DNA from 3 places in the Hymenobacter algoricola genome. Region 3 is predicted to be linked to each of the others. Evidence: riboswitches for the same ligand, from Rfam matches in the RefSeq annotation. Region 3 holds a riboswitch; each other region holds the start of a gene.
What was found. Region 3 has a riboswitch for S-adenosylmethionine ahead of metH (methionine synthase). Riboswitches for the same ligand answer to the same signal wherever they lie in the genome.

Region 1 (3,271 bases), on a different contig from region 3:
ATGGGTTTGGGGTCTTGGGGAGGTTGTGAAATGGTGCGTTTGCAGAACGTCATTCCGAGCTTGCCGAGGAATCTCGCGTGCTGATGGCAGGTTGGTACTTCATGATTACCACGCTGGCGAGATGCTTCGGCTTCGCTCAGCATGACGTTCTGAAAAATCTTCACCACTCAGAAATAGCCGTTGCGCTTGCGGTCTTCCATGCCGGCCTCGGAGATGTTGTCGTCGAGGCGGGTGGCGCCCCGCTCACTGACTTTGGCCAGCAGCAGATCCGCGATGATGTCGTCGATGGTGGCCGCGTCGCTCTCCACGGCGGCGGTGCAGGTCGAGTCGCCCACGGTGCGGAAGCGCACCTGGCGCTCCACGATTTCGTCGGTGTCGTCGAGGCGCAGGTGCTCGTTGAGGCCCAGCAGCTGGCCGCTGGGCAGCACCACGCAGGTGCGCGGGTGGCCGAAGTAGATGCTGGGCAGGGCAATGTTCTCGCGCTGGATGTAGCGCCACACGTCCAGCTCGGTCCAGTTCGAAATCGGGAACACGCGCACGTTTTCACCCCGCTGGATGCGGCCGTTGTAGATGTTCCAGAGCTCGGGACGCTGGCGCTTGGGGTCCCACTGCCCAAACTCGTCGCGCACCGAGAAGATGCGCTCCTTGGCCCGGGCCTTTTCCTCGTCGCGGCGGGCCCCGCCGATGCAGGCGTCGAACCCAAACTCCTCGATGGTTTCGAGCAGGGTGTAGGTTTGCAGCGGGTTGCGGCTGGGGAACTTGCCGCCCGGCTCGCGCAGGCGCTGCCGCCGGATGGTATCCTCCACGCTGCGCACGATAAGCTTTTCGCCCAGCTCGGCGGCCAGCGCGTCGCGGAAGGCCAGCACCTCGGGGAAGTTGTGGCCGGTATCGACGTGCACCAGCGGGAAGGGAAAGCGGCCGGGGCGGAAGGCCTTTTCGGCCAGGCGCGTCAGCACGATGGAGTCTTTGCCGCCCGAAAACAGCAGGGCCGGCCGCTCAAACTGGCCCGCCACTTCCCGCAGGATGTGAAGGGCTTCGGCTTCCAGCCGGTCGAGGTAATCGAAGTGCAGGATACTCATATGGTCGGGATGTCAGTATTTGATTTCCTGTCATCCTGAGGCGAAAGCCGAAGGACCTTATCACGTTGGAGCGAGTCGTTGTCACACCCATCGTTCATATCCCATAAGGTCCTTCGCAAGCGGACGCCAGATGAAGGATGACAGTCGGTTTTAGTTAGCCGTTATCGGCTCCACCTCCGGATCGGGGCTGCTGTGGGTGCCGTGCAGGCCGCATTCCTTGGCCGTCTGGTCTTCCCACCACCAGCGCCCGGCCCGGAAATCCTCGCCCGGCTTGATGGCCCGGGTGCAGGGCGCGCAGCCGATGCTCACGAAGCCCTGCTGGTGCAGCGGATTGAACGGAATGCTGTGCGCGTGCACATAGTCCCAGCACTGGGCGAAAGTCCAGTCGAACAGCGGGTGAAACTTGAGGAGCTTGTGCGTGTCGTCCCACTCCACCGCGTGCATGTCGTGCCGGTTGGCCGACTGCTCGGCGCGGATGCCGGTAAACCACGCCTGCTGCCCCTGGAGCGCCCGGTTCAGCGGCTCCACCTTGCGGATGCCGCAGCATTCTTTGCGGTTTTCCACGCTGTCGTAGAAGCTGTTGGGTCCTTTTTCGCGCAGCAGGTGCTCCACGCCGGCCGGCCGGGGAGCGTAGGTGTCGATGGGCTGGCCGTAGCGACGCAGGGTCTTGCTCCAGGTGGAGTAGGTTTCCTGGAAGTTGCGGCCCGTGTCGAGGGTGAAGACGGTAATCGGCAGGTTGTGCTCGAAGATCAGGTGGGTGATGATCTGGTCTTCGAGGCCGAAGGAAGTCGAGAAAACGGCTTGCTGGGGGAACTGCGCGGCGACGACGGCCAGCACTTCGGCCGCGGAAAGCCCGGCGAGCTGCCGGCGCAGGTCGAGGACCAGCGCCTGGGAGGCTACTTGCATAATGAAGGAAGGATGGGGCTTTTCCGGGCAGAAAAGGCCGACGACACGAAGCGCCCGGACGCCATAAGGCGGCGCAAAGCCGGGCCGGCTGTCCTGCGGGAGCCGAAAAAGAGGTGCGGGAAACTGCCTTAGCTAGCTAAGAACAGGGCACGGGCAGGAAAAAGGGCGGGGGTGAGCCGGACTAACAACACCGGCCGCCCAGCAGCATGCCCCAACATCCATGCTGTAGAGCAGAGAGGGTGGCAGTGGTGGTGCGGGGGTTGGCAGAAGTTTTCACGGCAACTTGTTTTTATATGGTCAGGACTTGGCACCGTTTCCGCGGGTTTGCGGATGGTTGCCGGCGTTTCGTCGAGCCTGTCTCTCCACGCCTCTGTATAAAAACAATCCTTTGGGGGGTAAAGAATTGGTGCTGCAAATGTAGTAGCCCGATTTTGGAACTTCCTAATTATTATTTTATCTATCTTAAAACAAGCTAGTTGAATAGAATAGGTAAGGAATTCTTGTAGCTGATAATGAATTACTTAAGGTAATACCTGATTACCTAAGGTAATAAACGTTTTTTCAGGCCGAGCAGTAAATCCCGGGCTTCGGGCACCGCATTGGTGCCCAGCACCAGCCCCGCGTACCCAATGGTCAGCACCACGGAGCGCACCAGCATGGTGACCAGAAACGAGTGGGTGAACGGTACCAGCCAGCCCGCGAAACCAGCTACGGCAGCCACGGCCATGATGAGCGGAATGCGCCGGTCGAAGGGCTGCAGGCGGTAGGAATACCACACAAACCAGGTGCGGGCCGCGTTGATGCTGACGATGGCCAGGAGCGTAGCCAGGGCCGAGCCGGTAAGGCCGTAGCGTGGAATCAGCAGCCAGTTCATAAACACCGTGCTGCCGGCCAGAAACAGGTTGAAAATCAAATCGAAGCGGTAGCGCGGCGAGGTAACGACGATGAGGCCGTTGACGCCGGTGATGCCGTCGAACAGGCGGCCGGCCAGCAGCAGCAGCACGGCGGTGGTGCCGGTGGCGTACACCGGGTTTTTGATCAGGGAGTAGATGAAGTCCAGGTTCAGCCCGATGCCCAGCGCGAGGTAGCAGCCCAGGGCCGTGTTCAGGCGGGTGGTGCGGCGGTAGAAGTCGGCCATCTTGGCCAGGTCCTGGTCTTTCCAGTACTGGGCCAGCAGCGGGAAGGCAATCTTATTGAGCGAGCGGGCCGGAATAGTCAGGGCCGTGCTGATGTTGTAGGCAATGCCGTACACGCCGGCCGCCGCCAGCCCCAGCTGCGCGCTCACC
Region 2 (3,271 bases), on a different contig from region 3:
CGAAGTCATGTTGAAGGTTCCATTGGCGAAGAAGCGCAGCTCGGTATCCTCGTCGGCATCGGTCTGGGCTACTTTGTCGCCGGTGGCGGTGGTTTCCTTGTCGGTTTTCCACACTTTGCTTTCGGTGCCGTAGAGCATGTTGGTTTCGCCGACCTTATCGGGCTGGCTGCAGCTAGAGACGAACAGGGCTACGAGCAGCAGCAGGCTGGCCAGGTAGTGCAGGGGAGTGGTGGCGCGGTTCATGGAAAGGGGGTGTGAGGGTTGAAAAGAGGGGAGAAGTCAGCATCAATGACCCCAGGCATAGCCTTGGGCCGGCGTTTCTTACGGCAAGCGGGGAAAAGAGTTAAGGCCCTATATTCTCTTTCTGTTCGCGGCAACCTAATCAGTAGCGGGGCGTAAGAACGCCTGAAACCGTGAGGCTTAGGCCACTACGAATCTTCTCTCCATTCACCCTAACCGACACACAACCATGGGACTGTTCGATTTCCTCAGCAATAAAGGCGAAGAAAAACCCGTTGAAGCGCCCAAGCCCGCCGCTGCCGGGGGCACCGACTTCTTCGGTACCAAAGATGGCGCCGCCAAGCCCGCGGCCGCCGGCAGCACCTACACCGTAGCCAGCGGCGACTCGCTGTCGAAAATTGCCAAAAACCACTACGGCGACGCTGCCAAGTGGCACCAGATTTACGATGCCAACAAAGCCACCATCGGCGCCAACCCCGACCATATCGAAGTAGGCCAGGTCCTGACACTGCCGACGCTGTAGGTCTTTTCCCGGCCCTGATTCCTGCCAAAAACGCTGCTCCGGCCCGGAGCAGCGTTTTTTTGTGCCCCAGAGAAAAAGACGGAAAACTTTTCCCCGGATTTGCGCTTCTCAATTCCGGGTGTACATTTGCACCTACCAATCCGGTACTCCCCCGCTAACGGTGGGGCGATTTTCAGACTTTATGCAGAAGTGGCGAGAGAACAGGCTCCGTGACCCACTGGCAACCTTCGGTAAAGCGAAAGGTGCCAATTCCTGCCCGACCGGCCCAGGCCCGCGGGACAGATAAGTTGAGTGCCATGAAAAATTCCCCCTCCTCCGCCCTTCCGAACCCTTCCCCTCTGGCTGCTGCGCGGCAAGCCAGCCGGCCGATGGGTTTCCGCAGTTCTGCTGCGCTGGCCCTTGCGGCCCCCCAGGCCGCCCGCATGCGAATGGGCTGTTGTTGCGCGTGTTGTTGCTAGCCTGAGTCTGGCCTAGCGTCCCCTCCCTTTTTTCTTTTTACGGCTTACCCTGCATCCGGCAGCCACTTTTTGTGCGCTTCCCGCGGGGTCCCGGCTGGCTCCTGACCCCGCTTTTCAGCCGCAGGGCCGCGCCTGGCCCGGTCCCGTGGGAGTCTTGGCTCCCGGCTCAAATCCTGTCTTTTCTTTCCGTAATCCTTCTTAACCTCCGAACCAGTATGTCCACGCCAGCCCATCACTTCGAAACGCTGCAGCTCCACGCCGGTCAGCAGCCCGACCCCACTACCGGCGCCCGCGCCGTACCGCTGTACCAGACCACGTCCTACGTGTTCAAGAACGCTGAGCACGGGGCCAACCTGTTTGCCCTGAAGGAGTTCGGCAACATCTACACCCGCCTGATGAACCCGACGACCGACGTGTTTGAGCAGCGCGTGGCGGCCCTGGAAGGCGGCGTGGCAGCCCTGGCTACCAGCTCGGGGCAGGCGGCCCAGTTCATTGCCCTGAACAACATCCTGCAGGCCGGCGACAACTTCGTGAGTACGGCCTTCCTCTACGGCGGCACCTACAACCAGTTTAAGGTAGCATTCAAGCGCCTGGGCATCGAGGCACGCTTTGCCGACGGCGACAACCCGGCCTCCTTCGAGGCGCTGCTTGACGACAACACCAAGGCCATCTACCTCGAAACCATCGGCAACCCAAGCTACAGCATCCCCGACTTCGAGCGGATTGCGGCCATTGCCAACAAGCACGACCTGCCGCTGATTGTGGACAACACGTTCGGGGCGGGCGGCTACCTGTTCCGGCCCCTGGAGCACGGGGCCCACATCGTGGTGGAGTCGGCCACGAAGTGGATTGGCGGCCACGGCACCAGCGTGGGCGGCGTGATTGTGGATGGCGGCACGTACGACTTCGGCAACGGCAAGTTTCCGCAGTTCACCGAGCCTTCCGAAGGCTACCACGGCCTCGTATTCAACGACGTATTCGGCAAGGGCGGGCCGTTCGGCAACATTGCCTTCATCATCCGGGCCCGGGTGGAAGGGCTGCGCGACTTTGGCCCCGCCATCAGCCCGTTCAACTCGTTTCAGCTGCTGATCGGCCTCGAAACGCTGAGCCTGCGGGTGGAGCGGACGGTGGAAAACGCCCTGCGCGTGGCCACCTGGCTGGAGCAGCACCCGCAGGTGGAAAGCGTGAACTATCCGGGGTTGAAAAGCAGCCCTTACCACGGCCTGGCCCAGAAATACCTGAAGCGCGGCTTTGGCGGCGTGCTCAGCTTCCAGCTCAAAGGCAGCAAGGAAACGGCTACGCGCTTCATCGACAACCTGAAGCTGGTGAGTCATCTGGCCAACGTGGGCGACGCCAAGACGCTCATCATTCAGCCCTCGGCCACCACCCACCAGCAGCTCTCCGAAGCCGAGCAGCTGGCCGCCGGCGTCACCCCGACCTCCTTGCGGCTGTCGGTGGGCATCGAGCATTTCGACGATATCCGGGCGGATCTGGCCCAGGCTTTTGAGGCCGTGCGCAACGCCGCTACGCCGGACGAATCGGGCAGCACGCTGCTGCAGCCCGAGGTAGAACACGCTGCTCCGCTGGAAGTCTAGAGAGAGGAAACCGGCGGCAGCTTTTTTAGCGCAGGCGGAAGCCGCCGCCTTTTCCGGTCGGAGCAGCTTGGGGCGCGGGCGGGTCGTTTTGTTGTGAGAGAGGAGACGGCCTGCCCAAACCCACAATAGCCCGGGTTGAGCCGGCATTCTAGCTGGTTCAGCCCGTGCGCTATTGTAGTAGTTTGAAAACCCAGAATTGAAACCTGAGAAAATAGAACTCAGAGCTCAGAGTCTGGCCTGAAACGCCTGAACTGCGGGCATTGGTCCAGGTGCTCAGCTCTAAAATCTAAGCTTTAAGTGCCAAACAAGAATATATGAACAGCTCCCAGGTATTTGCCCTGCCCACGCCCCTGTCGCTGGAAAGCGGCGCGGTGCTGCCGACGGTGCGGGTAGCCTACCACACCGCGGGCACGCTGAATGCCGCCCGCGACAACATTATCTGGGTGTGCCACGCC
Region 3 (3,271 bases):
GGGCGCTGCCCGGGGTCGTGGTTGTCGGCTACGGGACGGGTGCCGCCGTAGCCGCGGGCCGTGAGGCGCACCGAGTCGATACCCTGCTGCACGAGGTACTGCCGCACGGTGCGGGCCCGCTGCTCCGACAGGCGCAGGTTCAGGGCCGGCTCGCCCACGTTATCGGTGTGGCCGGCAATTTCCAGGCGCAGCGCGGGCCGGGCGCGCAGGGTGCGGGCCAGCTGGTTCAACAGGGGGCGCGAGGCGGGCAGCAGGGTGGCAGTGCTTTGGGTGAAATACAGATTGGTCAGCGGCACTACGGCACCTTTACGCAGGGTGGCCAGGTCGGGCACCGCGGTGGTGAGGCTATCGGCGGCGGGCAGCGCGGCGCCGCGGCGGGGCAGCACTGGCCGCCGGCGCGGCGCCGGCTTGGCTCCCCGCGAGACGGTGGGCCGCACGGTGGGCCTGGACGCAACCCGGGACGGGGGAGCGGGGGCCGCGGCCGGCGCCGTCGGAGCGGCCGGCCGGGCAGTGGCGGGAGCCGAAATCGGGCGGGCGGAAGGCGGCAGCGTGGCGTAGAGGCTGGCCGTCGGGATGGGCCGGGGCTCGGCCGCTGCACCAGGCTGCTGCCAGGTGAGCTGGGCGCGGGTATCCCACTGCACCTGGCAATATTCTACCCGCAGCGGATAGTAGCGGCCGCCGGTAAGCTGAATTTCGGCGGCCGACTCGGTGGCGACCTGGTCGCGCCAGGCGCTGAGAATTCTTTTGCCGCCCAGCCACACCCGCATGCCGTCGTCGTTGAGAATGCGGAACGTGTAGCGGCCCGTGACGGGAATGTAGATGTGCCCCAGCCAGCGCACCGAGAAATACTCGGGCGGCACACCGGGCCCCGGGGCCGCAAAGGTGCGCCCGGCCGGACTGGGGCCCTCAATGGTCCAGTTGAAGTCGATGGTCGGATCAACGCGGGTCAGCACGAGCTGCCCGAAGTTCTGGCCGTCGTAGTAGTGCCCGCGCAGGCCGTCGCCGGGCGTGGCGGGCCGCGGCTGCGCCCGCAGCCGCCCGGCCAGCAGCAGCAGCAGCAGCAGCGTGGCAAGCAATAGCCGGAAGCGGAGACGACACAGCATGAGCAGCAGCTAGCGGAAACGCCCGAATTAGGGGTAATATTCCAAACGTAACAGATAACGCGCGCCCTCGGGCCAAAATTGGATTCCGGAGTTTCCTGCAGTATCTTCGTGATGTTACTTATCCAGAAAGACCGAGGGACTGGGCCCGACGACGTCTTGGCAACCTGCTACACAAGGTGCCAACTCCCATTTCGGCGTTTCGGCGGCGAATAAAGATAAGTACCGGACTCGCCCTTGCGCGGCTCTTTCTGGATAGGCTTTTTGGTACCGCCTCATTAGAAGAGAAGCCGCTATGCAACCGACGCTCCGCCCCGACTCCCCGCTTTACGCTATTCTGCAGCAGCGCATCCTCGTGCTCGATGGCGCCATGGGCACCATGATTCAGCGCCACCCGCTGGAAGAGGCCGACTTCCGCGGCCCGCGCTTCGCGGATCATCCCAAGCCCCTGCGCGGCAACAACGACCTGCTGAGCCTGACCCGCCCCGACATCATCCGCGGCATCCACCACGACTACTTCGCCGCCGGGGCCGACATGGTGGAAACCAACACCTTCAGCGGCACCACCATCGCCCAGGCCGATTATGGTTTGGAGCATATCGTATATGAGCTCAACTTCGAATCAGCCCGGATTGCCAAAGAGGTAGCCGACGAATTCACCGCCCGCGAGCCGCACAAGCCGCGCTTCGTGGCCGGGGCCGTGGGGCCCACCAACCGCACCGCTTCCCTGTCGCCCGACGTGAACCGGCCCGGCTTCCGCGCCGTGACCTTCGACGAGCTGGCCGCGGCTTACCTGGAGCAGGTGCGCGGCCTGATCGACGGCGGCTCCGACACGCTGCTTATCGAAACCATCTTCGACACGCTCAACGCCAAGGCCGCGCTGTACGCGGTGCAGAAGTTCTTCGACGAAGGCGGCAAAGTGGTGCCGGTCATGATTTCGGGCACCATCACCGACGCCTCCGGCCGCACGTTGTCGGGGCAGACGGTGGAAGCCTTCTGGAACTCCATCAGCCACTTACCGCTGCTGAGCGTGGGGCTGAACTGCGCTTTGGGCGCCGACCAGCTGCACATCTACGTCAGGGAGCTGAGCCGGATTGCCGACGTGCATATTTCCGCCTACCCCAACGCCGGCCTGCCGAATGCCTTCGGCGGCTACGACGAGTCGGCCCAGGAATTCGCGGCCGTGGTCGAGAATTACCTGAAGGAAGGCATCGTGACGGTGGCCGGGGGCTGCTGCGGCACCACGCCCCAGCACATTGCGGAGCTGAGTAAGCTGGCTCAGCGCTACGCGCCACGCCCACTTCCTCAGCTCCGCAATGCGCAATTAGTAATTAGTAATGAAGAATTAAGAATTGCCGACGACCAGCAAGCCGACGAGCCAATTACTACTTCTCAATTACTAATTACTAATTCAAGCGCCACGCGCTTGTCTGGTCTGGAGCCCTTCAATATCTACCCCGACAGCCTGTTTGTGAACGTGGGCGAGCGGTGCAACGTGACCGGCTCCCGGGCCTTTGCCCGCCTGATCCGCACCGGCTCCTACGAAGCCGCCCTGCAGGTGGCCCGCGACCAGGTGGAAGGCGGTGCCCAGGTGCTCGACGTGAACATGGACGAAGGCATGCTCGACTCGGAGCAGGCCATGACGACGTTTCTGAACCTGATTGCCTCCGAGCCCGACATTTCCCGGGTGCCGGTGATGATTGACTCCTCGAAGTGGACCGTGCTCGAAGCCGGCCTGAAGTGCGTGCAGGGCAAGAGCATCGTCAACTCGATTTCGCTGAAAGAGGGCGAGGACGTATTCCGGCAGCACGCCCGCACCGTGCGCCAGTACGGCGCCGCCGTGGTGGTCATGGCCTTCGACGAAACCGGCCAGGCCGACACGTTTGAGAAGAAAATTGCGGTGTGCAAGCGCAGCTACGACATTCTGGTGAACGAAGTGGGCTTCCCGCCCCAGGACATCATCTTCGACCCCAACATCCTCACGGTGGGTACCGGCATGGAGGAGCACCGCAACTATGCCCTCGACTTTATCGAGGCCGTGCGCTGGATCAAGGCCAACCTGCCCGGGGCGCTGACTTCCGGCGGCATCAGCAACATCAGCTTCTCCTTCCGCGGCAACGACGTGGTGCGCGAGGCCATTCACTCCAGCTTCCTCTACCACGCCATCCGCG

Region 1: linked by a shared signal. The riboswitch ahead of ABD842_RS07980 (phosphoadenylyl-sulfate reductase) and the one ahead of metH (methionine synthase) in region 3 are both predicted to bind S-adenosylmethionine.
Region 2: linked by a shared signal. The riboswitch ahead of ABD842_RS03755 (O-acetylhomoserine aminocarboxypropyltransferase/cysteine synthase family protein) and the one ahead of metH (methionine synthase) in region 3 are both predicted to bind S-adenosylmethionine.

The regions. Positions count from the first base shown of each region.
Region 1 is NZ_BAABDH010000024.1:40,241-43,511, reverse strand. Features, by position in the region: gene ABD842_RS07990 (sulfate adenylyltransferase subunit 1) at 1-2, opposite strand, end outside; gene cysD (sulfate adenylyltransferase subunit CysD) at 168-1,079, opposite strand; gene ABD842_RS07980 (phosphoadenylyl-sulfate reductase) at 1,230-1,985, opposite strand; SAM riboswitch class I at 2,272-2,366, opposite strand; gene ABD842_RS07975 (lipopolysaccharide biosynthesis protein) at 2,527-3,271, opposite strand, start outside.
Region 2 is NZ_BAABDH010000015.1:78,048-81,318, reverse strand. Features, by position in the region: gene ABD842_RS03765 (hypothetical protein) at 1-243, opposite strand, end outside; gene ABD842_RS03760 (LysM peptidoglycan-binding domain-containing protein) at 470-763, shown strand; SAM riboswitch class I at 940-1,052, shown strand; gene ABD842_RS03755 (O-acetylhomoserine aminocarboxypropyltransferase/cysteine synthase family protein) at 1,437-2,816, shown strand; gene ABD842_RS03750 (homoserine O-acetyltransferase family protein) at 3,131-3,271, shown strand, end outside.
Region 3 is NZ_BAABDH010000034.1:30,376-33,646, reverse strand. Features, by position in the region: gene ABD842_RS09080 (PA14 domain-containing protein) at 1-1,103, opposite strand, end outside; SAM riboswitch class I at 1,219-1,325, shown strand; gene metH (methionine synthase) at 1,396-3,271, shown strand, end outside.